One region of the Vibrio rumoiensis genome, then DNA from elsewhere that is predicted to be linked to it. Evidence: predicted binding sites of a transcription regulator. Region 1 holds the regulator's gene; each other region holds the start of a gene.
The links. The regulator CRP, encoded in region 1, controls carbon source genes, mostly activating them, when cyclic AMP is high. The targets are predictions, from matches to a motif close to TGTGANNNNNNTCACA.
Positions count from the first base shown of each region.

Region 2: the regulator CRP is predicted to act here: its motif matches at 3,211-3,226, upstream of gltB (glutamate synthase large subunit).
Region 3: the regulator CRP is predicted to act here: its motif matches at 6,634-6,649, upstream of VRUMOI_RS14735 (ROK family protein).
Region 4: the regulator CRP is predicted to act here: its motif matches at 3,071-3,086, upstream of VRUMOI_RS03345 (CTP synthase).

Region 1 covers NZ_AP018685.1:290,149-298,088, forward strand. Annotated here, with positions in the region: gene VRUMOI_RS01285 (protein-disulfide reductase DsbD family protein) at 1-1,107, opposite strand, end outside; gene VRUMOI_RS01290 (hypothetical protein) at 1,187-1,591, opposite strand; gene VRUMOI_RS01295 (YicC/YloC family endoribonuclease) at 1,751-2,617, opposite strand; gene rph (ribonuclease PH) at 2,765-3,493, shown strand; gene pyrE (orotate phosphoribosyltransferase) at 3,623-4,264, shown strand; gene VRUMOI_RS01310 (aromatic amino acid transport family protein) at 4,493-5,698, shown strand; gene crp (cAMP-activated global transcriptional regulator CRP) at 5,979-6,611, opposite strand; gene VRUMOI_RS01325 (phosphoribulokinase) at 6,854-7,723, opposite strand; gene VRUMOI_RS01330 (YheU family protein) at 7,815-7,940, opposite strand, start outside.
Region 2 covers NZ_AP018685.1:2,233,049-2,240,988, forward strand. Annotated here, with positions in the region: gene arcB (aerobic respiration two-component sensor histidine kinase ArcB) at 1-1,122, opposite strand, end outside; gene VRUMOI_RS10240 (diguanylate cyclase domain-containing protein) at 1,119-2,819, opposite strand; gene gltB (glutamate synthase large subunit) at 3,492-7,940, shown strand, end outside.
Region 3 covers NZ_AP018686.1:512,326-520,265, reverse strand. Annotated here, with positions in the region: gene ylqF (ribosome biogenesis GTPase YlqF) at 1-486, shown strand, start outside; gene VRUMOI_RS14755 (nitrous oxide-stimulated promoter family protein) at 483-863, opposite strand; gene VRUMOI_RS14750 (CobW family GTP-binding protein) at 881-1,882, opposite strand; gene clcA (H(+)/Cl(-) exchange transporter ClcA) at 2,552-4,015, shown strand; gene VRUMOI_RS14740 (ammonium transporter) at 4,270-5,490, shown strand; gene VRUMOI_RS14735 (ROK family protein) at 5,601-6,518, opposite strand; gene VRUMOI_RS14730 (OmpA family protein) at 7,066-7,940, shown strand, end outside.
Region 4 covers NZ_AP018685.1:729,501-737,440, forward strand. Annotated here, with positions in the region: gene relA (GTP diphosphokinase) at 1-2,058, shown strand, start outside; gene mazG (nucleoside triphosphate pyrophosphohydrolase) at 2,156-2,956, shown strand; gene VRUMOI_RS03345 (CTP synthase) at 3,171-4,808, shown strand; gene eno (phosphopyruvate hydratase) at 4,946-6,244, shown strand; gene ftsB (cell division protein FtsB) at 6,547-6,858, shown strand; gene ispD (2-C-methyl-D-erythritol 4-phosphate cytidylyltransferase) at 6,861-7,577, shown strand; gene ispF (2-C-methyl-D-erythritol 2,4-cyclodiphosphate synthase) at 7,598-7,940, shown strand, end outside.

The DNA of each region.
Region 1 (7,940 bases):
CAAGCTCACGGCAATTAACCAAAACGAAAAGATAATGCCAGCCGCCGAAGCGAAAGATTGCATTCTCACCTGTGATTTTTGCTGGTGTTCCACACTTAATACCGAGGTGAGTTTCATACCTAATACTGGGAGCACGCACGGCATTACATTGAGGATCAAACCACCTAGCAAAGCAAAGAGAAACATCGTCAATAATGATGAGCCTGCGCCGGCTTCAATAACCGGTCCATCGGTTAACGCAATGGTTTGTTCGGCAATAAATTGCTTATCGACCACCGTGATTTGTACCGATTCACCGCTTAAATTCGGCTCACCTAACCAATTAGAAACATCAAACCAAGCCGTCAGCTGATTACCATCAATCGATACCCTTGGGTGAGAAAAACTGCTATCGGCAACATTTTCTGCCTTGCCATCAATAAACAGATCAGGTTGCTGCCAACCTTGCTGACTGGTGAGAGAGACTTGCAGTTTATGATTAGATTCATCCCATGTAGCTCGTGCATTATCCAATCGAGACGAATCTTGCGGCACTAAACTGACCGCTTGAGCATAACGGCGCATCGCCTCCGGATCCGCTTGTAAGTCTGATGGAGTAAAGCTGAGCTCTAACGGATAGTCGGTGATCACGCACACGGTTGAGCAAGACGATAAGCTTAAATTGGCCTTAAAGGTCACGGGCTGGTGGCTATCCTCGACCTTAATCGATAATGGAAATAACACATCATGCTTATAGCCGAGGGTCTCGATGCCTAAAACATCAAAACGCTGCGGATAAGGCCACTGCCAATCGACCGTTTCGATATTACTGGGGGCTTGCCAGTTTAGCTCTGGAGACACGCCGCCTTCGCCCGGAGAACGCCAGTAGGTTTTCCAGTCATCATCGAGTTTGACTTCAATAAAACCGGCGACATGCTGGTCAGCATCCATCTGTCCCGTTAATACAAATTGCACCTCAACTGGCGGGTGCTGTGGTGCTTTAATCCAGCCCGTCGTCAATGGTGCGGCGGTTAATTGAATGCTGAATAAAGCAAATAGCCCAAACAACCCAAAGCGCAATGGACAAAGCTTAGATTGAAGGCGTGTGAATACAGTAAAAAATGGCATAAGTATTCCTAACAATGAAAATAACAAACACGACCCACCCTATAAAAAGGGGGAGATGATTAGAGTGGTGGGTTATTTATCATTCTTGAAAAATACAAAGCTCTAAATGACGTCGCCGTTTGGGGACCGGAGGTTTATGAAATATTCGATGTGAGGTAAGACTAAACCACAGGAAGGCGGCAATTATTAAGCTCGGTAATAGGTTACTAATCACCACGCTATCAAGTTGATGAAAATGAAATTGCAGCAGCTTTTCTGATAAGTGGCATTCGCTCGCACTATCCGATTTCACTGTATTTTCAATGCTATTATCAGAAAATGCAGTGAAATTTGCAGCGACACTACTCGATTGAGAAGCCGACACCGAGCAAGCCGCCGACAACACATTCATATTTTTCATCAGGCACACTAACACCACCCACAGCACAAGAATCAGTGCCCAGCGAGTTGCGGTAGAAGTACGTAGATGATGCAGTGTTTTCAAACCTTACCTTTATCATGATGTTATGTAAGACATCTAAGAGACAGATGATGAGGGTTCAAGTTCGAATCGGCATCTGTTTGATTGTAACTAGGTGTGAATGAGAGTAATAAAAAGCCCTCAATCAAGAGGGCTGTTTTAGTTTGAATGCAGAGTGGTTGATTACTCAATATTCTGAATTTGCTCTCTCATTTGCTCAATCAAGACTTTCAGCTCAACACCTGATGCGGTTACATCTGTACTAATTGATTTAGACGCTAACGTATTCGCTTCACGGTTGAATTCTTGCATCATGAAATCGAGTTTACGACCACAGGCACCGCCTTTTTTCATAATGTTGTTGGCTTCTTTTACGTGAGAATCTAGGCGGTCGAGTTCTTCGGCTACGTCAGATTTTTGCGCCAGTAGAATCAGCTCTTGCTCAACGCGTGAGCTGTCGAGTTCGATTTTGGCTTCTTCAAATTTATTCATTAGGCGATCACGTTGCCATTGTAGGATCTCTGGCATGCGAGCACGGACTTTGGCAGCTTCTGCTGTGATGGCTTCAAGGCGTTGGTCGATCAGCGCTTTCATATTGGCACCTTCACGGCCACGCGCGTCGATGAAATCGGTCATCGCTTCTTCAAATGCCGCAAGCAATTCTTTTTGGATAGCATCCATATCTTGCTCTGGTGCTTCCATCACGCCCGGCCAGTTCATCACTTGGAATGGGTTAATGCGGGAGTCTTCACCGGTTAGCGACATCACTTGGTTGGCCGCTTGAATCACTTGCTTAGCAAGATCTTCATTGATGTTGAGGGCACTTTGCGCTTTGGTATTCGCTTCAAAACGTAGGTGACATTCTACTTTACCGCGTGCTAGACGCTTACGAAAACGCTCACGTAGGATTGGCTCTAAACCACGGAATTGTTCTGGTAGGCGGAAGTAAGTTTCTAAATAACGTTGGTTAACGCTGCGAATTTCCCATACGGCATTGCCCCAATCAGATTTGATTTCTTTGCGGGCATAAGCGGTCATGCTATAGATCATTGAAGATTACCTAGTCTAAATAATGTGGTGATTTTCTGCCGCTATGGTAGCACAGCTCAAGGTGAAAATGGCTAAGTGATGATCGCTTTTTAACGTTAAGCTCGTTATACTCTTGCCCCAATTCTATCGCTAATCAGGTATTTCTTTATGTCTTCAACTTTACGCCCAAATGATCGCGCTGCTGATCAAGTTCGTCCGATTAAAATGACTCGTAACTATACGGCTTATGCTGAAGGTTCAGTATTGGTTGAGTTTGGTAACACCAAGGTGTTGTGTAATGCCAGTGTTGAAGAAAAAGTACCGGGTTGGTTAAAAGGCCGTGGTAAAGGTTGGGTAACTGCTGAATACGGTATGCTGCCACGTGCAACCCATACTCGTAACCGTCGTGAAGCTGCCAGTGGTAAACAAGGCGGCCGTACTATGGAAATCCAACGTCTGATAGCTCGTAGCCTACGTGCGGTCGTCGATTTAGAGGTACTCGGCGAAATGATGATCACCGTTGATTGTGATGTGATTCAAGCGGATGGCGGCACACGTACCGCTTCTATTTCTGGTGCAAGTGTTGCCTTGGCTGATGCGATTCAATCATTAATGGCTTCTGGTAAATTGAAGAAGAACCCGATGAAAGGTCACGTTGCTGCGGTTTCAGTGGGTATTCTAGGTGAGCACGCGTTATGCGATTTAGAGTATGTGGAAGATTCTGCTGCCGATACCGATATGAACGTGGTGATGACCGAAGAAGGTAAGATGATTGAAGTGCAAGGCACCGCCGAGGGCGAAGCGTTCTCTCGTCAAGAATTGAATCAGTTACTGGATTTAGCCGAGAAAGGCATTAACGATATTATCGCGGTCCAGAAAGCCACTCTGGCGGAATAGTTTGTTTTTATAGCTCCTCATTGAGGGGCTATTTTTTTGAGTACAATTTGAGTCTGTTACAGCTGAAATTGAAGATGAAACCCTCTAGGGACTAGACACTAGAAACTAGGGACCAAATAGAGATATTTTATGAAAGCATATCAACGTGAATTTATTGAGTTTGCCCTTGAGAAACAAGTTCTTAAATTTGGCGAGTTTACTTTAAAGTCTGGCCGTACTAGTCCGTATTTCTTTAATGCGGGTTTGTTTAATACTGGTCGTGATCTTGCGCGCTTAGGTCGCTTTTATGCGGCAGCTTTGGCTGATTCTGGTATTGAATTTGATGTGTTATTTGGCCCTGCGTACAAAGGCATTCCGATTGCAACGACGACAGCAGTAGCACTTGCCGATCATCACGATATCGATACGCCTTATTGTTTTAACCGCAAAGAAGCCAAAGATCATGGCGAAGGCGGTAATCTGGTGGGTAACCCGTTAGAAGGTCGCATTATGCTGGTGGATGATGTGATCACAGCCGGTACCGCGATTCGTGAATCGATGGAAATCATTAAAGCCAATGGCGCTGATCTAGCAGGCGTTTTAGTGGCCATCGATCGCCAAGAAAAAGGCAAAGGTGAGTTATCGGCGATTCAAGAAGTAGAACGAGATTTTGGTTGTGCAGTGATTTCGATCATTAGCCTCGGCGATCTTGTGACGTACCTTGAAGAGCAAGGTGGTAATGCTGAGCAGCTTGAATCGGTAAAAGCATACCGTGCGCAATACGGCATTTAAGCTTTATTATTTCAATCTTTGAAAGCCAATGATGTCAAAACCTGGAGGGAATCTCTCTCTGGGTTTATTTTTATTTACATGTGTAATTATTTTTATACACACCAATAAAACCCCATTCCAAGTCAATTTTGTCGAATGTTTAATCAATATCTCGACTTTTCACCTCGATTTACTTCTGATAAATGGTAATGTGTCAGCTAAATATTCCACTAGGTAAAAGACACACTCATGAGTAACTCAAAGGTTTTTGGCAGTACTTTGATTATTGCTGGCACTACGATTGGCGCAGGTATGTTGGCCTTGCCAATTGCTTCGGCAGGCTTAGGTTTTAGCACTTCTTTAATCATTATGATTGGGATGTGGGCGTTAATGGCCTATACCGCATTGCTCATGTTAGAGCTGCACCAACATGCTGATTACGATGCCACTCTACACACGTTAGCGAAACAATTTTTGGGTGACAAAGGAAAATGGGTGGCGACTTTTGCCATGCTCTTTCTTTTCTATGCACTGTGTGCCGCTTACATCGCGGGCGGTGGTGGTCAGTTTAATGAAAAATTACATAACTGGTTTGCTATTGATGTATCTAATGGTATCGGTACGTTGATTTTCACCATCATTATTGCTGCGATTGTGACGTTTGGTACCTCATCGGTCGACCGCGTTAACCGAGTTTTATTTACCTGCAAGCTCATTGCGATGGCCGTGATGTTGTTCTTCTTAACGCCCAATATTCAAGCGGTTCATCTACTTAATATGCCATTAGAGAAAGGCTTGATTATTGCTGCATTGCCTGTGATTTTTACCTCTTTTGGTTTTCACGGTAGCATCCCTGCGGTGGTGCGTTATTTGAACCTTGATATGCAAGCATTGAAAAAGGTGATGGTTTTCGGTTCTTTACTACCGCTAGTCGTCTACATCTTATGGCAGCTGGCCACGCTCGGTGTGGTTGAACAAGCCACGCTTTCACAAGCGGGTGATGTTACCGCTTTAGTGGGCACGCTTTCACAAGTGATTCATAGCTCGGTGATTTCACAAGTCGTTTCTGTCTTTGCCGACTTGGCGTTAATCACTTCCTTCCTTGGTGTGAGTTTAGGCTTATTTGAATTTTTAGGTGACAGCTTAAATAAGAATCAAAGCAAAGGTGGCCGTGTTGGTATTGCACTAGTGACATTTGTACCACCGTTATGTTTTGCGCTGTTCTACCCACAAGGTTTTATTATGGCCTTAGGTTATGCAGCGATTGCGTTAGCGATTTTAGCCATTTTATTACCGGTTGCGATGGTGATGCGTTCTCGAGTCCTAAACCAAGAGACTCAGTCGTTTACCGTTTCCGGTGGAACGCCAGCCTTAATGCTAACACTTGCCGTTGGTGTGGTGATTATTTCAGTTCAAGTTATGATCAGCCTTGGGATGTTGCCGGCAATAGGGTAATTTCGATATTCGTGTCTAGGACGCTAGGCTCGGGAGCTGAAAGAATTATTGACATTAGTTTGTCTCGCTGCACAATCTTCTCGGCTCTCGGCTCTCGGCTCTCGGCTCTCGGCTCTCGGCTCTCGGCTCTCGGCTCTCGGCTCTCGGCTCTCGGCTCTCATCTTTTTCGATCCACAAGCAGCGTAGCGCCCGAATAACGAAACTCGAATACTAAAAAAGCCACTGAACTTATCATTCAGTGGCTTTTAATTTTGTAACTCTGCTAAACGCGATGTAATGCTTAACGCGTGCCGTAAACCACGATGGTTTTACCGTGGGCAGAAATCAAGTTTTGCTCTTCTAGCATCTTCAAGATACGGCCAACCGTTTCACGTGAACAACCTACAATTTGACCAATCTCTTGACGAGTGATCTTAATTTGCATGCCGTCTGGGTGCGTCATTGCATCAGGTTGTTTCGCTAGGTTTAGTAGCGTTTGAGCGATACGACCGGTTACGTCTAGGAATGCTAAGTCACCTACTTTTTGGCTAGTGATTTGCAGACGTTTTGCCATTTGTGCAGAAAGACGCATCAAAATATCTGGGTTAACTTGGATAAGTTGACGGAATTTCTTGAATGAGATTTCAGCAACTTCACAAGGTGATTTGGCTCGAACCCAAGCAGTACGCTCTTGGTCTTCTTCAAATAGGCCTAATTCACCAATGAAGTCACCTTGGTTCAAGTAAGACAAAATCATTTCTTTGCCTTCTTCATCCTTGATTAATACAGCCACGGACCCTTTTACGATGTAATAAAGGGTTTCTGCTTTCTCGCCTGCGTGAATCAAAGTACTTTTTGATGGGTACTTATGGATGTGACAATGCGATAGAAACCACTTTAATGTTGGGTCAGTTTGAGGTTTACCTAGAACCATAATTTGTTACTTCCTCTACAAGGCTTGCTCAGTTTTGAGTCATTCATCCTGAGACCGGCTAAACTGGTCAAATAGAATAGGTGTTAATTGTTATAGCTACAAACTTTGTTGCAGTCGCCCTTCAATACTACCCCTTTCTAGAGCGGATTTCTTGACTTTGATCGGCTAAGTGTGGGGTTTTAGGGGATTAAACCGTGTTCAATGTCACAGAGTCGGCACTAAGTGTGTTCTGAGTAACACTTTTAGGCGATTTTTCCTGTTTCGATTAATTGATGGAGTAGCGGCTGAATAATTAATTCCATCGCAAAACTCATCTTACCGCCCGGCACAACAAGTGTGTTATGACGTGACATGAATGAACCTTCAATCATTGCGAGCAGATATGGGAAGTCAACATTCTTAATTCCACGCAATCGGATCACCACAAAGCTTTCATCCAAACTCGGTATGCCTTTGGCATTAAGCGGATTGGATGTATCAACGGTGGGTACACGTTGGAAGTTAATGTGAGTGCGGGAGAATTGTGGCGTGATGTAATTTAAGTAATCGTCCATTGAGCGCACAATTGAATCCATCACCGCTTCACGTGAATGTCCACGGTCTCGAGTATCACGGACGAATTTTTGAATCCATTCAAGGTTAACAATCGGCACCATGCCAATCAAAAAATCCACATGTTTGGAGACATTAACATCACCATCGACCACCCCACCATGTAAGCCTTCATAAAAAAGAACATCGGTATTTTCAGGTAGGTCCTGCCATGGTGTGAAAGTGCCAGGCATTTGATTGTAAGGAACGGCTTCATCAAAGCTGTGTAAGTAGCGACGAACTTTACCCGTACCTTCTTTGCCAAATTGATGGAAAAAATTAGCTAGAGCGGGAAAGTCATTCGCTTCAGGGCCAAAGTAACTGATGTGTTTACCTTGCTCTTTGGCTTTACGGATCGCGACATCCATTTCTGGGCGTGTATAGCGATGGAAGCTATCGCCTTCAACCCAAGAGGCTTTGATGCCCATCATATTGAACATTTTTCTGAAGGTTTCTGAGGTGGTGGTCGTTCCTGCACCTGATGAACCCGTTACTGCAATAATGGGATGCTTTGCCGACATGATAATCCTTTCTTTCGACTTAAATATTGAGAGATAGTGTAGATGAATGATCCACAAGAATAAATAGCGGCACCATTTGACCGCTTTTTCACTAGCTCAACTCATTGATGGATTTGATATCGACGCTCTCATGCAGTTCAGAGAAAACAATCGCGACACTGCCTGATTTTAGTTGTCCCTTCACTTGTTTGATCTTGGTTTCAAGCGAGGTTTCTTG
Region 2 (7,940 bases), 830 kb from region 1:
TGCCATCAGACCGGAAATACTTTCTATATCGGTGATGAAACTTTGAAAATCTGTCGCAACCGGGAGCAGCTCTAGCTCACTTCGGTCAAACTTATCCAGATCAATCACATCGTTAAATATATGCCCTAACGTAATCGCACTGACATTGATAGTCTGCATATACTGACGTTGCTCTTGATCTAACTTAGAATCGAGTAACATTCGGCTTAAGCCGACAATGCCATTGAGTGGGGTTCTTAGCTCATGGCTTATGGTTGAAATAAATTTAGTCTTATCCTGGCTCGCCTTTAACAACGCATCTTGATACGCTTTTCTCTCGGTAATATCACGACCAAAGCCAACGAGACCGATTAATTGCTTAGATTTGTTATAGAAAGGCAACTTACGAAACTCAAAGTACGCTTCTTTTCCATCGGGATATTGAAGGCATAAATCATAAGCCAATTCTCTATTTTCTGAAAAAACAATTTTATCGGTTTCTTTTACTTGTTGATGCGTAGAGTCATCTTTATAAACATCATAGATCGATAGACCGACCAATTCAGATTCAGACAAACCAACCAGCTCTTCGAACGCTTTATTACAACCAGAGAATATTCCCTCGGTATTTCGATAATAAATCAAATCGGGAGAAGCATCTAAAAATGAACGCATCAATGCCGTACGTTCTGCTAATTCCATTTGAGTTCTTTCGCGCTGGTAAACTTCCCCTTCTAAATCTTGAATCGCCTCTAAACGGGCCTCTTCTGCTTTTTTTCTCTCGGCAATCTCTTGATTTAACTGTTGAATATTCGCTTGTAATTCAAGGTTCAATTGATGGTCTCGCTGACGCATATCTTTGAGTTTTTCGACCATTTTACTTAAACGTTGACGTGATTCTTCCAGCTGCTCCACCACAACCGTCAAAAAATACACTGCCCAAGGGGTAATTAATAAACCAAAAAAAACCGAACGAATAATAACAATATTCTCTATTTGACCTCGCAAAGCTAAGCTTACGACCGCTTGCAATAGTACAGAAAAGCAAACTAATGCTAGAGCCAACAACATAGAGAATCGAACCATTCCCAATTTAACCAACAAGTCGACATAATATTGAGCGAGGTTTTTTAATAGTTTCATAATGGGTTATTCGCTCCTGATGATCCATTTAAAGACAAATATTGATAGTTCACTTGCGTCTGGTTTCGGCCATTTTTTTCAGCAAGTTCAAGCGCTTCATAAGCTGCATCAACAATTGATGTAGGAGTAATACCTTTTTTCGGTATACCGCTTGCGACCCCAATGCTGACCGTTAAATATTTAGAGTTCAGGGGAGGATCACACTCAATTGCAAGCGCTTTCATCGTTTGATGAATTTTATTCGCTAGGAATAAACATGCTGGCGCTTCGGTTTCAGGTAAAAGAAACATAAATTCGTCATCTCCATTGCTCGCGACTAAATCCGCCCCGCGTTGAATAACGCTCTCAAAGGCAGCCGCGATCTGAGTTAACCCATCACTACACACTTGAGTACCATAGTGCTCCTGATACGAATTTAAAAAATCGATTTTACAAACCATCACGGTTAACGGCGATTGTTGACGTAAATGCAATCGCCAAACAGCATGAAGCTGATCATCAAAATAACGTCTATTTGAAATTTTAAGCTTTTGGTCAAAATAACTTAATCGTTCTAACTCCGCATTCGCTTCTGCTAGTTTTTGCTTAATTAAAAAATGTTCAGTGACATCTCGAGCAATTAAGAGACACCCCGTATTTCCTGTATATGGTTCAATATAAGGTGCTTTTAATACGTCATACCAAGTAGGATTCTCACCCACACTTGATATCCGATCGATAAAACGTATTGTTTGTTTTTTCTCCAGTACCTCTAAATCAGTTTCAATAAACCGACTTACGGTATCTTCCGGTAAAATTTCATCTAATCGGTGTCCAATAATATCTTCCGTTTTCACAATACCTAACGAATCAGCATAAGCTTGGTTGCAGGCTTCATGAATGCGGTTTTGGTTAAACATCGCAATAGGATCGGGAGACGCATGTAATATAGATTGCAGCAAGGTTTCACTTCTTGCTAAATCAAGCTCCATGGTATGACGTTTATCAACTTCATCAGAATAAGACTGCTGCGTATAGTACCAATCCGACACATCATGACTGATTCCTACCACTGCCGTAACTTTTCCATCTTGAGCAATTAGCGATGTAAAATGAGTTTCCAGTAAGCAACTCTCTCCATCAGGTGTTGAGGTCCATCGTTGTTGAGATTTTCGACCATCGGTAATAACAACCGTTTCCATACCAATCCCTTCCTGCTCTCGTTGATACCAAAAACGGTCATAGGCACGGTTAGTCGCTAATACATTACCATCAAGGTCTTTAATGAAGACCTGCTCAGATAAAGAATTTAAAGCCTGAAAAGCAAGAGAAGTGTTTTTGTTGTGATCCATATTCCCTGAATAAGGGCTCACATAAACCACCCACACTTTCTGTCCGTTTGATATCGTTGAAATAAATGAAAAATGCAATGGTTGTTGATTGTGCTCAGAAATATTCCAATACTGGAAAGGGTCGTGTTGTGCGTCTTCGAGAATAGTCAGGAATTTTTTTGGGGACATTAATGATGGCAGTAAAAAGCGCTTTCCCACTCGCCGCAGTGACAATAATTGAATCGCCTTACGGCTTGCATCTAAAATTTCACCGTTTTGGCAATCTACGATAAAAACAGCGATCGGTGCACCTTTAATGAGCGAAAGAAAGCGCTCTCGATAAGTACGATGTAAATAAAAAATAATCAGTAGGCCTATTAAAGTCATCAATAATACATCTACTGAGAGGCTATCCCCCTCGAACGAAAACCACTCCATGCCCCACCCATACCATCTTGTTTTAAATTTAACTGACCTTAGGCGTATATATTACAAGTAAATGCATTATTTGTGAGGAGATAATTCCACTATTCATTTATAAACATCGGACAAAAGGCTCGCCAATCCCAAAATTTGTGTTGTTGAAGCAAATGATTCGACTTAATACTAAGTAGAAGAGCAACATATAAATTCAAAGAAAACGCATATTATCAACACTCAAAGCATATTTAGCTCTTTTAATATGCAAAAGGTGTGAAAAATTTAATCACTTTTGTTCAACTTTCGTTGGAATTACATAGTACAAAAATGTAGGATGGTTAAACGATGCTGTGTTTTTCGTGATAGACGTCACGTCAATATTCAGAGATAAATCGCTAGCGTTTCCGTTAGGTAAAGCATAAAAAACTGGATGTTTTCAATGCTACCTCCTAAAGGAACTAAGGAACCACTTTTTTCGCAAATAGTTTTCTGCGAATGGTTGAAAGGAATCGCGCTTACTAGACCGAGCAATGTCATAGTAAGTTGAAGATTATAAGTACATAAAAGGACAAAGCAGTTTTCTCGATAAGCATAGACGCTAACTCGTAAAGCTGCCATTTAACTTGGAAGGATGTATCTATGGTAAGTAGAGAGCAAAGTACACAAGGATTGTACACTCCTGAGCTGGAGCATGATGCCTGTGGGATCGGTTTTGTTGCTCACTTAAAAAACCGTAAATCTCACGCTGTGGTAACACAAGCGCTGGATATGCTAGCCCGCATGGAACACCGTGGCGGTCAAGGTTGTGACCCTTGTAGTGGTGATGGTGCAGGTATCTTACTGCAAAAACCTCATGAATTTCTTTTAGAAGAAGCCGTCAAACTCGGTATCAAACTCCCATCATTTGAAAAATATGGTGTTGGGGTTGTCTTATTTCCTAAGGATGAACACAAACGTCAGCAATGCCGTGATATTTTAGAGCGCAATGCCCAGCGCCTTGATCTTGAAATCCTAGGCTACCGTGTCTTACCTGTCGATAACTCAATGATCGGCGAAGACCCACTTAGCACCGAACCTCAATTCGAACATGTTTTCATTTCTGGTGGTCCAAGTATGGATCCTGCAGAACTTGAACGTAAACTTTACGTTTTGCGTAACTATACAGTTCGAGTGTGTTTAGAGTCAGTTTCAAATATTGGCGATGACTTCTATATTAACTCATTGTCATACAAAACCTTGGTTTATAAAGGTCAACTTACAACCGATCAAGTACCGCAATATTTCTTAGATCTTCAAAACCCAAGCATGGTGACCGCGTTAGCGTTAGTTCACTCACGCTTCTCCACCAACACATTCCCAAGATGGCGTCTTGCACAGCCGTTTCGTTACATTGCCCATAATGGTGAAATTAATACCGTACGCGGCAATTTAAACTGGATGAAAGCTCGTGAAGCCATTTTAGAGTCAGACCTATTCTCAAAAGCGGAAATCGACATGCTATTGCCGATTTGCTCAGAGAATGGTTCAGATTCATCAAACTTTGATATGGCGTTAGAACTACTGGTTCTTTCTGGCCGCAGCTTGCCACACGCTTTAATGATGTTGATTCCTGAAGCATGGCAAGAAAATAAAAACATGGACCCGGCACGTCGCGCTTTCTATCAATACCATGCCAACATCATGGAACCTTGGGATGGCCCGGCTTCTGTGTGTTTCACCGATGGCGTTCAAGTAGGGGCAACCCTTGACCGTAATGGTTTACGTCCTTCTCGCTATACGGTAACCAAAGATGATTTCTTAGTTATGGCATCAGAATCTGGCGCAGTAGAAATTGCCCCAGAGAATATTGAATACCGTGGTCGCCTACAGCCTGGTCGTATCTTTGTTGCCGATCTAGAGCAAGGTCGTATTATTTCTGATGAAGAAGTAAAAGATAGCATTGCTACCGCTAAGCCTTATGAACAATGGGTTCAAGACAATCTATTAACCTTAAAAACACTGCCTGATGCGGACAATATGCATCACCAACCTTCACCGGCTAAATTGCTTCAGCATCAACAAGCATTCGGTATTACTAGCGAAGAAGTAAACGATATTATTCATGTGTTGGCAGAAACCGGTTATGAGCCACTTATGTCAATGGGTGCAGACTGGCCGCTCGCCATTTTGTCACACCAATCACAACATCTATCTCATTACTTCAAGCAGCTTTTTGCTCAGGTAACTAACCCACCAATCGATCCGATTCGTGAACGCATGGTAATGTCACTGAACACCTACCTAGGTCGTGATCATAACTTGCTGACAGAAACCCCTGAACACTGCCGAAAAGTAGAACTTGAGTCACCGGTATTATCAAACGATGAACTTGAAAAGTTACGTGCAATTGATAACGAACACTTACAAGCTAAGACGTTAGATATTGTTTTCCGAGCTACTGAAGAGCCAGGTAAACTAGAGCGTGCGCTAAAACGTATTTGCCAATACGCAGAAGATGCTGTGGTTGACGGATACTCGATCATTCTATTAACCGATCGTGCAACTAACTCTAACCACGCGGCAATTCCAGCGATGCTAGCGGTTGGTGCTGTACATCACCACTTAATTCGCAAAGGTCTACGTGCTAAATGTGACATCGTGATTGAAACCGGTGACGCTCGTGAAACTCATCACTTTGCGACATTAATCGGTTATGGTGCTAATGCGGTTAACCCATATTTGGTAACCGAAACGATCGTTGATCTTCAGAAGAAGAAAAAACTCGATTCAGAGATCCCAACTGAGGATTACTTCAACAATTACCGCAAAGGCATCAATGCTGGTTTATTGAAGATCTTCTCTAAAATGGGTATTTCAACGCTACAGTCATACCATGGCGCGCAAATTTTTGAAGCGCTAGGTATCAGTAAATCAGTGGTCGATAAATACTTCACTGGTACCGTTTCTCGTATCCAAGGACTGACCATTGATGATATCGCACGTGAAGTGCTAATCCGTCATCGTGTTGGCTATCCTACTCGCGAAATTCCAATCCAAATGTTGGATGTTGGTGGGGTTTATCAATGGAAACAACGTGGTGAAAAACACCTATTTAACCCTGAAACTATCTCATTATTGCAACAATCGACTCGTAACAAAGATTACAGCCAATTCAAGCAATATGCGAAAACCGTTGATGATCAAGGCGATAACGCAGCAACCCTACGTAGCCAATTAGATTTCATCAAAAACCCAGCAGGTTCCATATCTCTAGATGAAGTGGAACCAATTGAAAAAATCTTAAAACGCTTCGCAACAGGGGCGATGAGCTTTGGTTCTATTTCTTACGAAGCTCACTCAACGCTCGCCGTTGCGATGAACCGTATTGGCGCTAAGTCAAACTCTGGTGAAGGCGGTGAAGACCCAATTCGTTTTGAGAAAAAAGACAATGGTGACTGGGAACGTTCGGCGATCAAACAGGTTGCTTCAGGTCGTTTCGGCGTCACCTCTTACTACCTAACTAACGCTGATGAGCTACAAATCAAAATGGCTCAAGGCGCAAAACCGGGTGAAGGCGGTCAGCTACCAGGTGATAAAGTCGATGATTGGATCGGGGCGACTCGTCACTCAACTCCAGGCGTTGGCTTAATTTCACCACCACCGCATCACGATATTTACTCTATCGAAGATTTAGCTCAGCTTATCTACGATCTGAAAAATGCTAACCGCGATGGTCGCGTTAACGTGAAGCTGGTATCGGAAGCGGGTGTTGGTACCATTGCATCAGGTGTTGCAAAAGCAAAAGCTGACGTAGTTCTGATTGCTGGTTTTGATGGTGGTACAGGTGCATCTCCGATGTCTTCAATCCGTCACACGGGTTTACCATGGGAATTAGGCCTAGCCGAAACTCACCAAACACTACTGAAAAACGGCCTACGTAACCGTATCGTTGTTCAGTCTGATGGTCAGATGAAAACACCTCGCGATCTTGCTATTGCTACCTTACTTGGTGCAGAAGAGTGGGGCGTAGCAACTGCGGCTCTCGTGGTTGAAGGTTGTATCATGATGCGTAAGTGTCACAAAAACACTTGCCCAGTTGGTATCGCGACTCAGAATAAAACTCTGCGTGAACGTTTTGATGGCCGCGTAGAAGATGTCGTGACTTTCTTCCAATACATGGCTGAAGGTTTACGTGAAGTGATGGCTGAACTTGGTTTCCGAACTATCGATGAAATGGTTGGTCAATCACACAAACTAAAAGTGCGTGATGATATCCAGCACTGGAAGTACAAAAACCTCGATCTTAGCCCTGTTCTACACATTCAACCGCCTCGTGCTGAAGATGGTATCTATAACCAGAAGCAACAAAATCATGGTTTAGAGGCCGTCTTAGATCGTAAGTTGATTGAAGTCGCCCAACCTGCTTTAACCAAAGGTGAAGCCGTTGAAGCTTTATTCCCAATCATCAATACCGATCGTAGTACTGGCACCATGCTATCGAATGAAATTTCGAAAGTTTATAAAGATGAGGGTTTACCTAAACCAATGAACGTTAAGTTCACCGGTTCTGCTGGCCAATCTTTTGGTGCTTTCCTTGCAAAAGGCGTTAAGTTTGAAGTGGAAGGCGATGCCAATGACTACTGGGGTAAAGGTCTATCAGGCGGTACATTAGTACTCTACCCTGATCGCCGTTCGACAGTGGTTGCTGAAGACAACATCGTAGTTGGTAACGTATGTTTTTACGGTGCAACGTCAGGTCAATCCTTTATACGTGGTATGGCGGGTGAACGTTTCTGCGTTCGTAACTCTGGCGCACACGTAGTCGTTGAAGGCGTTGGTGACCATGGTTGTGAGTACATGACAGGTGGCTCAGCAATTATCCTTGGCTCAACAGGCCGTAACTTTGCTGCTGGTATGAGTGGCGGTGTCGCTTATGTTTGGGATAAAGACGGTGACTTCAATAAGAAGCTCAACCCTGAATTAGTGGATCTTGATCCAATTGAAGCAGAAGATAAAGCCTTCATTAAAGATATGCTGACTAAGCATGTTGAGTACACTGGAAGTACTGTTGCGCAAAACTTCTTAGCTGATTTTGAAAATAACCTAGCA
Region 3 (7,940 bases), on a different replicon from region 1:
CGCCAACAACGCATTAACTTGCAAAATGGTATTGTGCTATCAGATACTCCGGGGATCCTTTGGCCTAAAGTCGAAAATCCACACAGCGGTTTTCGTCTAGCAGCAACAGGAGCGGTAAAAGATACTGCGATGGAATACGATGAAGTGGCTTTCTATACTGTTGAGTATTTGGCTAAGCAATACCCAGAACTATTGAAAGAACGTTATAACATCGAAGAACTTCCTGAAACAGAAATTGAATTAATGGAAGAAATTGGACGTAAACGTGGTGCCCTTCGCGCTGGCGGTCGTATTGATCTACATAAAGCCTCTGAAATTCTGCTACATGAACTTCGCAATGGTACACTGGGCAAAATCACTCTTGAGCTGCCAGAAATGATCACAGAAGAGCTGATTCAAGTTGAAATTGAAGCTGAGCGTAAAAAAGAAATGCAGATTAAGAAAAAAGAAGAACGCCGTAAGCGCTATTTACGTAACAAGCGTTAATCTTCACTGAGTCTTTTAGAGCGATTGGATAAATTGGCGGCAGGTTTACCTACCGCCTTTTTTCTTTCTTTATATAAATGACGAATCGCCAAAAGCGGATGTGGCAATAACATTCTTGGGCCAGAGTAACGCATCACTAAACGCATTTGCTCTTTTTGTTCGGGCTTATAACAATGAATGGGACACTTATTACAAGTCGGTTTACTTTCACCATATGGGCAACGATCGAGACGCATTCGAGCATAGTCAACCAAATCGCGGCATTGCTGACATAATTCTCCCTCAACATGATGATGAGCTCGGCAATAAATATCGACCATTGCCGTCACTGTTTTCATTTCAGTACGTAGCGCACCTTGTAAAATATCATCTTGCACAAGAACAACCTATCTGCTTATTTTTCTTCAGCGACGGATAACAACACATCTTCTAGTTGTTGCCATGGCATCAATTGGCTATCAATCACTTCAATGCGAGACTCGAAGCCATCCAAGCTGATTTGATTCACAGACACGACACTATTGGACACATTGAAGGCGTAACAGCCTTGGTCAGTATTCATTACCGCTTTAACACGCTCTGCGGTTAGTGCTGACAACATTGAGAAAAGTTGATCAAAATTAAACGTAAACTCTGCGCCAAATAACCAGCCGCAACTGTAATATCCCTGCCCTTTATTTTCTTTACGAACAAATTTTTCACCAGGCTGTAAACCAAATTGAGGATCCATATCGGCATGATGGTGATGGTGCCCATGTGTGGCTTCACCTTGATAACTTTCTATTCTTTCTATATCTAGCAGAGAAAGATCAAGCTCGCCTTGAGTGGCCGTAATGAGATGAAGTTGCTGAGAGTTAGCTTCATGTTTCTGTTTAAACGATTCAAACCAAATGACCAATTGCGCTAAATCACTTTCAGACACCTGATCAACTTTATTAGCCATTATAATTTGCGCAGAATCGAGTTGGTCATTGAAGTTTTGGTTTTCAGTGTATTTCTCAAGAGACAAATGCCTTGGGTCAACTAATGCTATTGTGGCTTTGAGATCCACATAAGGCATAAATTGGTCAGATAATAGTTTGGCAATCACTTCTTTCGGATGCCCAAGGCCTGTCGGTTCGATTAACAAGCGATCAGGGTTAGTACGAAGTAATGCATTAATGCCAACAGACATCGGAACGCCAGCAGTACAACACATACAACCACCTGGAATTTCTTTGATCATAGCCCCCTGATCAGTCATCAATGCGCCATCAATACCAACTTCCCCAAACTCATTCACTAAAACTGCCCAATTTTCATTCTTTGGCTTATTTTTCAGTAAATGCAAAATCGTGGTGGTTTTTCCTGCTCCCAGAAAGCCAGTAATGATATTGGTGGGCACTCTTTGTGTCATGTCATACTCCATTGAACCGCTTGGTATTGTTGATTACCACATTATACTCAACTGACTTTAAGATGCAGTATCCATGGGCATATTAATCTCCCAGAATCTTCAAGGGGGATATCAGCACTCTCATCTAAGCCTTTTAATATAGATATTTTCAAGTAAAACACCAAACGCAAAAAGCGCACCCATTTGAGTGCGCTTTTCCCCTCGAGACTCAATCGTGAGTATGCGAATCATTTAGCTATCATTTTAAGCTATGATCATAGTCGAGGATTTCAATTTATGTCTCGTTTTACGTCCACATTGTAGTGTTAATACTTCAATACATAACCTTTTCAGTAACCGGTTACGTGGGTAGAAGTTCATTCCTCCGTATGAAATTTCACTTTCTTCTACCTAATAAAAAGGATGGCACAAAAATACTAAATGACAAGTTTCATCACCAAGTAGATGCGCTCTCAAACGAGCAATATTTTCGTAAGTTATCAAACACTGTTTTATTTTCAGCTATGTACTGTTTTAATGATCTAAGTAAAATAACTTTTCGTAACAATTTGGTGTAATACTTTGATTGCATCTTATAATGATGCTGAAATGTAATTTTCAGATAATACTCAACATCTAAAAAAATCGAATCTTAACCTTGTCTCATCAATGGTGGAAAAATCTAACCAAATGGCCAATTCAAAATCGCTTAAAAGCTCTCTTTCACAATACAAATCTAAAAAGTTTGTTGGTGTTATCTTGTCTAGAGATAAAACACCGATGTCGATATTATTACTTTCCGTCGTTGTGGGCCTGTTAGCAGGTTTAGTGGGTTCTCTATTTGAAATTGGTGTTAGTTGGGTTTCTGAATCACGAACAGATTGGTTGAAGCAAGAAATGAACTCACTACTACCGCTATGGCTATCAGCGATTATTGTAAGTGCTACATTAGCTTTTATTGGTTATTACCTTGTTAGTCGTTTTGCACCAGAAGCAGCTGGCTCAGGTATTCCTGAGATTGAAGGAGCAATGGATGATATTCGTCCCGTTCGCTGGTGGCGTGTTCTGCCAGTTAAATTCTTCGGTGGCCTCGGTGCTTTAGGTTCAGGTATGGTGCTCGGTCGTGAAGGGCCAACCGTACAAATGGGCGGTAATATTGGTCGTATGGTTTCTGACATATTTCGCTTAAAAGATCCGGATGGCAGACACTCTTTACTCGCATGTGGTGCTGCAGGCGGTCTAGCCGCTGCATTTAATGCCCCTCTCGCTGGCATCATGTTTGTGGTTGAAGAAATGCGCCCTCACTTTCGCTATAACCTATTGTCAATTAAAGCGGTGATTATCTCATCGGTTGTTGCTACGATTGTATTTCGCTCGATTAGTGGACAAGATGCGGTTATCACGATGCCGCAATATATAGCGCCAGATCTAAACACCTTATGGCTGTTTCTCGTTCTTGGTTTAATTTTTGGTATTTTTGGTGTGACCTTTAATCGGCTAGTAACGTGGTCACAAGATATATTTGTCCTAATCCATCGTAATGACCAAAAAAGATATCTAATCACTGGTACCATTATTGGTGGTTGCTTTGGCTTATTACTACTTTATCTTCCAGAATTAACTGGTGGTGGGATTCAATTAATCCCAGGAGCAACCAACGGTGACTACAGCATTAGTTTGTTATTGATCCTATTCTTCGCTCGTGTAGCAACAACACTGATATGTTTTGGTTCAGGAGCCCCTGGTGGCATTTTTGCTCCAATGCTGGCGCTTGGTACTTTATTCGGTACTTTTTATGGTCAACTCGCTCTGCAAATTGATCCGACACTGAATATCGACCCTGGAATGTTTGCAATTGCGGGCATGGGTGCATTATTTGCAGCAACCGTTCGAGCACCAATAACAGGTATCCTGCTCGTCATCGAAATGACCAATAATTATCACCTTATTTTACCATTAATTATAACTACATTAGGCGCGACTATTATGGCTCAATTGCTTGGTGGTCAACCTATCTATACACAGTTACTACATAGAACTCTGAAAAAAGCCAAGCTACAACAAGTTGATCTACCAAAGCATGACGAAAAGAGCCCAGAAGAAGATAAAGCAGAAACGATTAGCGAAACAGAAACTGAAATAAATCGGAAATAATGCACCACTATAAATTTTTACCTGTAACCACAATGCACCAATTTTGCTCATAAGATCAAAATTGGTGCATTTATTTTTATCTCTCCTCCTCTAAATAGCCAGTAAAAGCGTTATCCCATCCAAATAACCACACAAAACCCCATGGCATAAAAATTGCTTAATACAAAGCTTCTGCATCAAAATAGTGCTCATAAAACCGAGTGCTTAATTATTGTGCATAGAATAATACGTTCATTTTTAGGAGATACATGAACATGGATGAGTCCACCACTCAAGTATATGGCGTAGTACAAGCATTAACCCAGAGCTCTGATACGTTATTTTTATTACTCGGCGCTATTATGGTCTTTCTTATGCATGCAGGGTTTGCCTTCCTTGAAGTGGGTACCGTAAGGCATAAGAACCAAGTTAACGCGTTAGTGAAAATACTTTCCGACTTCGGTGTATCTACCATTGCTTATTTCTTTTTTGGTTACTGGGTTGCTTACGGCCATTCTTTTTTCGTTGATGCCCCGACCCTCTCAGCGGGTAATGGCTACGAACTGGTTAAATTCTTTTTCTTATTGACCTTTGCAGCAGCAATTCCGGCCATTGTCTCTGGCGGTATCGCGGAGCGAGCTCGTTTCTACCCTGTGTTGATCGGTACATTCTTTATCGTTGGCTTAGTGTATCCATTATTTGAAGGCATGATATGGAATGGTAATTTTGGTCTACAAGCATGGTTTGAAACCACCTTTGGTACAGGGTTTCACGATTTTGCAGGCTCAGTAGTTGTCCACGGTGTCGGGGGCTGGATTGCACTAGTCGCCGTAATATTCCTTGGCATGCGTAACGGACGGATCCGCGCGGGCAAACATACTAACTTTGCACCATCTAATATCCCATTTCTTGCACTAGGCGCATGGATATTATGTGTTGGTTGGTTCGGCTTTAATGTTATGTCGGCACAAACTATTAATGGTATCAGTGGTTTAGTAGCGATTAACTCTTTAATGGCAATGGCTGGCGGAATATTAGCAGCAATGGTGATGGGTAAAAATGACCCAGGCTTTATTCATAATGGTCCACTGGCGGGCTTAGTCGCGGTTTGTGCTGGTTCAGATTTAATGCATCCCATCGGCGCATTAGCAACGGGTGTTGTGGCTGCTGCAATTTTTGTATGGCTATTTACCTTCATGCAAAACAAAACCAAAATCGATGACGTATTAGGTGTTTGGCCGCTGCATGGCGTGTGTGGAGCATGGGGCGGTATTGCTGCCGGTATCTTTGGACAAACCGCACTAGGCGGAATGGGTGGTGTGAGTTTAACCGTTCAGGTTCTCGGTACGTTACTAGGTATTGCCATTGCTGTATTAGGTTCAATTCTGGTCTATGACACGATTCACAAAGTATCAGGCTTACGTTTAAGCCAAGAAGACGAATATAGCGGTGCCGATTTATCTATCCATAAAATCAGCGCAACCAATGAAGATTAATATTGATTAACTTCAACTAGGGTTGATTCTAAAAAATAGCCACTCGCTTTAACGATCCGGTTCAGTCAGGAAAAGTGAGTGGCTATTTTATTTAGCAATTGCATAGAATGTTAATTAGGTATTAGCTTGATGCATTCTAGGCAACCAACATGCCCTCTCACGCCGCTTGAATCACCGTACTTCGCTTTCACAATCTTAGTGTTACACACGTCTGAAAAAACATAAGCTCCAATTGCATCGTTTATATCTTGGTAAATTTCATCTACATTCGACAAACCGCCACCAAGCACAATTACATGTGGATCAAGTACATTTATGACCGATGCCAAACTACGGGCACACATATCAATAAACGATAAATAATGTTGCTCAGCATTCGTATTGCCAGCACGTTTTAAATCCATGATTTCTGCAGAGTTGTAGTCTGTGCCATGCTGCTGATTATAGCGTTCAGAAAAACCTGATCCTGAAATAAAGCGTTCTATACAGTTAATTTTTCCGCAGTAGCATTGCTGTGCGAGTCCATCATTATCTCGATGATATTGTGGCAAGGTATTATGACCCCACTCTCCGGCGATCGCATTGGGCCCAGAAAGTAGTTGACCATTGACGACAACACCACCGCCACACCCCGTACCAATAATGACGCCAAAGACGGTGGCATGCCCAGCGCCTGCGCCATCTTGCGCTTCCGATAATGTAAAACAATCGGCATCATTTGCGATAAATACCGGCTGTTTAACTATGTCAGCAATATCTTTATCCAAATGCTGGCCATTCAAGATTAAGCAATTACAGTTTTTTATGGTTTGGCTATCAGGGCTTATCGCACCAGGTAGGCCGATACCAATGGTCATAGGCTGTTGTAATGTTTGTTGGATACTTTGAATCAAACCGGTGACTGTTGATAAGAATTCAGAGTAACTACTGGTTGGCGTCGGTATGCGCTGCTGATAAATAGTTTGCCCATCTTCTGATAACACAACCGCTTCAATTTTTGTTCCACCAATATCCAAACCTAAACTCAGCATTTCATTTTCCTTATGAACCATAATGGCCTCGTTCTAGAGACACGCCATTCTTTTACTAACAACTAAATAGCAACCAAAAAATTTTTTTTATGCGATAGAGGGCACTAAAAATAGAGATCTAGATCACAATAATTAATTTTAATTTTTAATACAAAACAGCAACATTCCAATAAATTAGCATTGTAAAGCATATCACTTTAATCAATGTTCATTATTTATCAAATTAGTCAGCGCTCAAAATAGAAAATAAGACTTTGATATTTAAGTAATTGGTTACCTTTATCACAATTTAAAAAATAACATATAATAGAATCATCACGCAGCCGAGCCCCCTCATTCATCAAGCCAATCACTGACACCGTTAATTTACAAAAGTTTCACACCAATGGATTGATAAACTATTCTTACAGCAGTATTGTGTAGGCAGATTTTTGATAACTTTATAGTTTTCAATAACTCGCTAGCAAAATTATGGTCCAAATTTCCTTTATCGAAGTTGTGGATCGCTTGTATGGACAAAAATAACTTTATAGTTGGTGCCAATATGAATATTAAACAAATGTCTTTTTACCCTTCTGTCGCGTCAATCATTTCTCTTTCTCTTCTTATGTCGCCACAGGTTAATGCCGCTGCAGAAAATGCCGGAGAGTTTTACCTTGGTGCTAAAACCGGTTGGTCTAATTTCGATTTCGGTCAGAATGACGGTGATATTGATGATGATGCCTGGGCTGGTAGTGTCTATGGTGGTTATCAATTTAACGAATGGTTCTCTTTAGAAGGTGGTTATAACTACCTTGGTAATTCGAAAGAGCATGTTGCTGGTAGCGAAGTTAATAAAACTCAGATTCAGAATGGTGAATTAGGGGCAAAATTAGATTGGAACCTTACTAGCGCATGGAATCTATTTGGTAAAGTAGGTACTTCATATAACTATGTCGATCAAAAAACAGGTGCTTATAATGATAGCGATGAAAACTGGTCACTAATGTTAGGTGCTGGTGTCGAATATCAACTAAGCCATAACTGGCGTGTACGTACCGAATATCAATGGTTTGATAACGTAGGCGAAAGTAGCACAACAGGTAAAACTGATGTTAACTACGTATCTCTTGGCCTAAGTTACTATTTTGGTAGTTCAGATAGTGCTGCACCAGTTGCTGCAGCGGCAACAACTGCGGCAGTGGTAGCCGCTCAAGAGCCAGAACCAGAACCAGCTGTTGTAGAAGAGCCATTACCAGCAGCAACCTTATCAAAAGGTGCTTTTGAACATAACTCTGTTGAATTAACATCAGATGCAAAAAGCTCTTTAGATCCAGTAGTCACATATTTAGAACAACGTCCTGAAATTAATGTTGCCGTTATCGGTTACACTGATTCAACAGGGGCAGCTGAATACAACCAAAAACTTTCAGAAAAACG
Region 4 (7,940 bases), 440 kb from region 1:
TTGCTGTGGCGTGGTCGCGAGATGATCGAAATTCTTATTACATTATCGATGGACCGCCCAACATTAATGGCGGCGCAACTCTTTCCGATTGTGACCGCTGGGCTCTTTGAGCGTGAAACCTTAATTGAAACTTACGGTAAAGAAATCGTAAAACTGATTGACGGCGTTGAAGAAATGGCGGCAATTGGACAATTAAATGTCAGTCTTGATGATTCAGAAGCCTCAGAACAAGTCGATAACGTCCGCCGCATGCTACTTGCGATGGTGGATGATTTTCGCTGTGTGGTGATAAAGTTAGCGGAACGTATTTGTAACTTACGTGAAGTAAAAAATGAGCCTGATGAGATTCGCCAATCTGCGGCAAAAGAATGTGCCAATATCTATGCGCCACTGGCCAACCGATTAGGTATCGGTCAGTTAAAATGGGAAATTGAAGATTACGCGTTTCGCTATCAACAGTCTGATATCTACAAGAAAATTGCTAAACAGCTGTCTGAGCGTCGAATCGTTCGAGAGCAGTACATTCATGACTTTGTGACCAACTTATCCAAAGACATGAAAGCGGCCAATATTAATGCTGAAGTCAGCGGGCGGCCAAAGCACATCTATAGCATTTGGCGAAAAATGCAGAAGAAGAACTTGGCGTTTGATGAGTTGTTTGATGTGCGAGCCGTGAGAATTATTGCTGACCAATTGCAAGATTGCTACGCGGCATTAGGTATGGTGCACACCAAATATAAGCACCTACCAAGTGAGTTTGATGATTACGTCGCGAACCCGAAACCAAATGGCTACCAATCCATCCACACCGTGGTACTTGGTCCTGAAGGCAAAACCATTGAGATCCAAATTCGAACCAAGCAAATGCATGAAGATTCGGAGCTTGGCGTGGCTGCGCACTGGAAATATAAAGAAGGCAGCTCAGCAGGACGTAGTGGTTATGATGAAAAGATCACTTGGCTACGTAAATTAATTGATTGGCAAGAAGAGATGGCAGATTCTGGCGAAATGCTGGATGAATTGCGCAGCCAAGTATTTGATGATCGGGTTTATGCCTTTACTCCACGTGGCGATGTGGTCGATTTACCGATGGGCGCGACCCCATTGGATTTTGCTTATCATATTCACTCCGAGGTGGGGCATCGTTGTATTGGTGCCAAAGTCGGTGGGCGTATCGTTCCGTTTACTCATAAGCTCGCGATGGGTGATCAAGTTGAGATCATTACTCAAAAAGAGCCAAATCCTTCTCGAGATTGGTTAAACCCAAGTTTAGGCTTTGTTCATTCAGGGCGAGCACGGGCCAAAATCAATGCTTGGTTTAGAAAGCAAAGCCGAGAGAAAAACCTTGAAGCGGGTAAAGATATTCTTGAAGTTGAGTTGCAAAAAATCGGTGCGACTTTAAAAGATGCGCAACAATATGCGTTGAAGCGTTTTAATGTGAACTCACCAGATGAACTTTATGCTGGCATTGGTAGTGGTGATTTACGTATTAACCAAGTCGTGAATCATATTAATGCCTTGGTAAATAAGCCAACGGCAGAAGAGGAAGACCAGCAAGCGTTAGCTAAGCTTCAAGAGTCACAAGTTTCGCATGAAAGTCGTCCACGTAAAGATGCGGTCGTGGTGCAAGGGGTAGATAACCTCATGAACCATTTAGCTCGATGTTGTCAGCCGATCCCCGGTGATGATATTTGTGGTTATATTACGCAAGGTCGAGGCATTTCAGTGCATCGTACCGACTGTGAACAGTTGGATGAGTTAAGGCACCATGCTCCTGAACGAATCATTGAAACGGTCTGGGGGAGTGGCTTTACTGGGCTATATATTTTGACCATTCGTATTGAGGCGTTGGAGCGCAGTGGCTTACTGAAAGATATCACGGCATTATTTGCCAATGAGAAACTGAAAGTGAGCAGTATGAATGGACGTACTGATTATAAGCGTCAGATTGTGATCATGGACTTTAATTTAGAAGTTCAAAATGTGGAAATCTTATCGCGTATCATTGCTCGGATTGAGCAATTAAAGGATGTGCTAAGAGTGAAGCGTTTAAAATAATGACGGATAAATCAAAACACCGCTTAAATTTTTAAGCGGTGTTTTGCTATCTACAACCCAGACCCACTATTTTAGAAAAGAACATAAAGAGAAAACCATGACATCACCAATCGAACAACTTAAATCCATTATGCAGCAACTGCGTGACCCAAAAAATGGATGTCCTTGGGATAAAAAACAGACCTTTGATTCGATCATTCCACACACCATAGAAGAAACTTATGAAGTGGTGGATGCTATTCATAATCAAGATTGGCAAAACCTACAAGAAGAATTAGGTGACTTACTCTTTCAAGTGATTTTTTATAGCCAATTGGCCAATGAACAACAACTTTTTGATTTTGATGATGTGGTGAAAGGGGTAAATGACAAACTAATACGCCGCCATCCACACGTTTTCTCTGATGAAAAAATTGAAGATGAAGACGCACTTAATGCTCGTTGGGAATTAGAGAAGCAAAAAGAAAAATCACAGCAAGGCAAAGTCGAAGAAAGTATTCTAGACTCTATACCAAAAGCATTACCCGCGTTATCTCGCGCCAATAAACTACAGAAAAAATGCGCTAAATATGGCTTCGATTGGGGAACCTTAGGACCGGTTGTGGATAAGGTGCATGAAGAAATTGATGAAGTAATGGAAGAGGCTTTGCAAGTGGATAAAAATGAGCAACGCATCGAAGAAGAGCTCGGTGACTTGATGTTTGCAACGGTGAATCTAGTCCGTCATTTGGGTAAAGATCCTGAAGTGACACTCACCAAAGCTAATAATAAATTTGAGCGACGTTTTCGTGGTGTGGAATCAATCATCTCAGGGCAAGGTAAGTTATTGACAGATTGTTCGTTGCAAGAATTAGATATTCAGTGGGAAAATGTCAAACTGTCTGAAAAAAGAATCTAGGCTACAGTTTTATCTTTTATTGATTGTTTTTTATGAATATTTTCTGGTTGGGTAGTACTGCTTTCATTACTGAGAAAGCTAAATTGATTTGAAGCAAGAAATAAATTAATCGAGTGTGATAGATTTCACGTTGTAGCGGAAAAGGGGTTCTGGTATATTTTCATCCCGTCCAGAAGTAATCCATTTCCCTCATTCAACCAATTTCAGGTTAAGCATGACGACAAATTACATTTTTGTTACTGGTGGGGTCGTATCCTCTCTAGGTAAAGGTATTGCAGCAGCATCACTTGCAGCGATTTTAGAAGCTCGTGGTCTTAAAGTGACCATGATGAAACTAGACCCATACATCAACGTGGATCCAGGCACAATGAGCCCGATCCAACACGGTGAAGTATTCGTCACGGAAGATGGTGCGGAAACCGATCTCGATCTTGGTCACTACGAACGTTTTATTCGTACCAAGATGAGCAAGCGTAATAACTTTACAGCCGGTCGTGTTTACGAAGATGTTCTACGTAAAGAACGTCGTGGTGATTACTTAGGCGCAACAATTCAAGTTATCCCACATATCACTAACTCGATTAAAGACCGCGTTATTGCTGGCTCTGAAGGCTACGAAGTCGCTATCGTTGAAGTTGGTGGTACGGTCGGTGATATCGAGTCACTTCCTTTCATGGAAGCGATTCGTCAGTTAGCGGCAGAAGTAGGTCGTGAGCGTGCTATGTTCATGCACCTAACGTTAGTACCGTATCTGGCGGCGGCTGGTGAAGTGAAAACTAAGCCAACTCAGCACTCAGTAAAAGAATTACTTTCTATTGGTATTCAACCAGATATTTTGGTTTGCCGTAGTGATCGTATTATTCCGGCTAACGAACGTAAGAAAATTGCACTATTCTGTAATGTGCAAGAAAAAGCCGTTATCTCGATGAAAGACGTGGATTCTATTTATAAGATCCCACAACTGATTCGTGCGCAAGGTTTAGATGATTTAGTGTGTACTCGTTTTGGTATTACAGCGCCTGAAGCTGACCTGACTGAGTGGGAACAAGTGATTTACGAAGAAGCTAACCCAACGGGTGAAGTGACTATCGGTATGGTAGGTAAATACACAGAATTACCAGATGCTTATAAATCAGTAAACGAAGCATTAAAACATGCTGGTTTAAAAAATCGTCTAAGCGTGAATATCAAATATGTTGATTCTCAAGATGTAGAATCAAAAGGCACTGAGCTATTGGCTGGCCTTGATGCGATTTTAGTACCTGGTGGCTTTGGTGACCGTGGTATCGAAGGTAAAATCCTTGCGGCTCAATACGCTCGTGAAAACAAAGTTCCATATTTAGGTATTTGCTTAGGTATGCAAGTGGCACTGATTGAATACGCGCGTAATGTCGCGGGTATGGAAGGTGCGCACTCAACGGAGTTTAATCAAGAAACTAAATTCCCAGTGGTTGGTCTTATCACTGAGTGGGTAGACAAAGAAGGTAACGTTGAAGAGCGTACCGAAGCTTCTGATTTAGGCGGCACAATGCGTCTAGGTTCTCAGCTTTGTCACCTAGAAAAAGGCACGAAAGCGTACGAGTTGTACGGCAGCGCACAAATTCATGAGCGTCACCGTCACCGTTACGAAGTGAACAACAACTTGCGTCCTCAAATCGAGAAAGCAGGCTTGAAAGTATCTGGTCTTTCGGCTGATAAGAAATTAGTGGAAGTGATTGAAAACCCTAACCACCCATGGTTTGTGGCAGCTCAATTCCACCCTGAATTCACCTCAACGCCTCGTGATGGTCACCCATTGTTTGCAGGCTTTGTGAAAGCGGCGGGTCAAAACCAACGCGGTGAATTTGAATAATTGCCTTTGGCTGCTAATTTAATTAGCAAGAATTTGAAAAGTAAGATGTAAAAGGGATACGGGTAGTGGCTTTATGTTGTGCGACTACCCACTAATTTGACATTTATTATATTTAAATTGAACGAGAGGAAACATCAATGTCTAAGATCGTTAAAGTTCTAGGTCGCGAAATCATCGACTCACGTGGTAACCCAACTGTAGAAGCTGAAGTTCACCTAGAAGGTGGTTTCGTAGGTATGGCTGCTGCACCATCTGGCGCATCAACGGGTTCTCGTGAAGCTCTTGAATTACGTGACGGCGACAAATCACGTTTCCTAGGTAAAGGTGTTCTTAAAGCTATCGAAGCAGTAAACGGCCCAATCGCTGCTGCTCTAGTAGGTAAAGACGCTAAAGACCAAGCTGCAATCGACCAAGTAATGATCGATTTAGACGGCACAGAAAACAAATCTAACTTCGGCGCTAACGCAATCCTTGCTGTTTCTCTAGCAAACGCAAAAGCAGCTGCAGCATCTAAAGGCATGCCTTTGTTCGAGCACATTGCTGAACTAAACGGCACTCCAGGTGTATTCTCAATGCCTCTACCAATGATGAACATCATCAACGGTGGTGAGCACGCGGATAACAACGTTGATATCCAAGAATTCATGATTCAACCAGTTGGCGCGAAAACAATCAAAGAAGCTCTACGCATCGGCGCAGAAGTATTCCACAACCTAGCTAAAGTACTTAAAGCTAAAGGCCTAAGCACTGCAGTTGGTGATGAAGGTGGTTTCGCTCCTAACCTAGAATCAAACGCTGCTGCACTTGCTGCAATCAAAGAAGCTGTTGAGCTTGCAGGTTACGAGCTAGGTAAAGACGTTACTCTAGCGATGGACTGTGCAGCATCTGAGTTCTACGACAAAGAAGCTGGCAACTACAACATGAAAGGCGAAGGTAAAATCTTCACTTCTGAAGAGTTCAACCACTACCTAGCTGACCTAGCTAACCAATACCCAATCGTATCTATCGAAGACGGTCTTGACGAATCAGATTGGGATGGCTTCAAGCACCAAACTGAACTACTAGGTAACAAACTTCAACTAGTAGGTGATGACCTGTTCGTAACTAACACTAAGATCCTTGCGAAAGGTATCGAAATGGGTGTTGCTAACTCTATCCTAATCAAATTCAACCAAATCGGTTCTCTAACTGAGACTCTAGCTGCAATCAAGATGGCTAAAGATGCAGGTTACACAGCAGTAATCTCTCACCGTTCTGGCGAAACTGAAGATGCAACTATCGCTGATCTAGCGGTAGGTACTGCTGCAGGTCAAATCAAAACTGGTTCTATGAGCCGTTCTGACCGTGTTGCTAAGTACAACCAATTAATCCGTATCGAAGAAGCTCTAGGTGCTAAAGCTCCTTTCAACGGTCTTAAAGAAGTGAAAGGTCAATAATTCGTCATTGAATTAGTTTGATTGATACTTTGAAATCCTCGCTTCGGCGGGGATTTTTTTGTTTGCGGAAATGGAAAAGACGGAATCTCGTTTCTCGGGCGCTACGCTGCTCGTAGCTCGGAAAAGAAAGAGCAGAGCTATAACGATCGAAATATACACTTTTCCTAGCAACTAGTAACGAGAAGCGAAGCGACTCTAGCAGCGCAGCGAGCCTAGTATTTGGTAAATTTTAAACGCTTTGTTCATGATCCGTTGTCCTGAATGAGGTATCATTAGCGCAATAATTTTTTAGTGAGTAGACGATGAGAATATTTACTTTAGTGCTCATTGCCATCTTGGCTACCCTGCAATATGACTTATTTTTTGGTAAGAACGGCATCATTGATTATCAAGCGGTTCATTCTGATATTGCTGTGCAGCAAGAGGTCAATAACAGTTTGAAAAAGCGCAATCATCTGATGTTTGCTGAAATCGATGATTTGCGCCAAGGCTTAGATGCGATCGAAGAGCGTGCTCGTCATGAACTAGGCATGATCAAAAATGGTGAAACCTTTTATCGAATTATTGGCGATGACTCAGAAGCCAATGCAACGTTCAATTCAGATGATAACTAACCATGATTAACTTTCCACACCAGTTTGCCGTCGTGGTGCCTGCCGCGGGGGTAGGCAAGCGAATGCAGGCTAACCATCCTAAGCAGTATTTATCTCTACACGGTAAAACCATCCTTGAGCATACCGTCGACAATTTATTATCTCATCCTCAAATTGATCTCGTCGTTATTGCCGTCAGTGATGGTGATGAATATTTCGCAGATCTTGGTTTAGCCCAAGTTAATAATATTATTCGAGTTTCTGGTGGTGAAGAGCGAGTCGATTCGGTGCTTTCCGGTTTAGAGTATTTATCCGAACATTATGCCGGCCGCTACCCATGGGTCATGGTGCATGATGCTGCTCGCCCTTGTTTGACACATGCTGATATCAACAAGTTAATCAATGACTGCCAACAAGCAAATCGTGGTGGTATTTTAGCCGCGCCAGTACGAGATACTATGAAACGGTCTTGTGTTCAAAATGGATGGAATACGATTGATCAAACGGTGGATCGTGGCCAATTATGGCATGCGTTGACTCCCCAGCTTTTTCCGTTAATTGAGCTAAAAGCAGCATTAATCGATGGGTTAGCGAGTCAAAAAGTGATTACCGACGAAGCGTCTGCGATGGAGTATTCAGGTTATCGACCGCTACTGGTTCAGGGGCGGTCGGATAACCTTAAAGTCACACAGCCAGAAGATTTAGCCTTAGCCGAATTTTTCTTATCTCAGCGTACTTAAATGAAATTATAGGAATAATTATGATTCGAATTGGTCATGGTTTTGATGTGCATAAATTCGGTGGTGAAGGCCCTGTGATTATTGGTGGCGTGGCGATTCCTTATGAACAAGGTCTAATTGCACACTCTGATGGTGATGTGGCGTTGCATGCTTTAACGGATGCTTTATTGGGCGCGATTGCGGCAGGGGATATTGGTAAGCACTTTCCTGATACCGATGATAAATGGAAAGGTGCTGATAGCCGAGCTTTGCTACGCGAAGTGTATCGCTTCGTAAAACAGAAAGGCTACGCATTGGGGAATGCGGATGTCACCATTATTGCTCAAGCGCCTAAAATGTTGCCATTTATTCAAAGTATGCGAG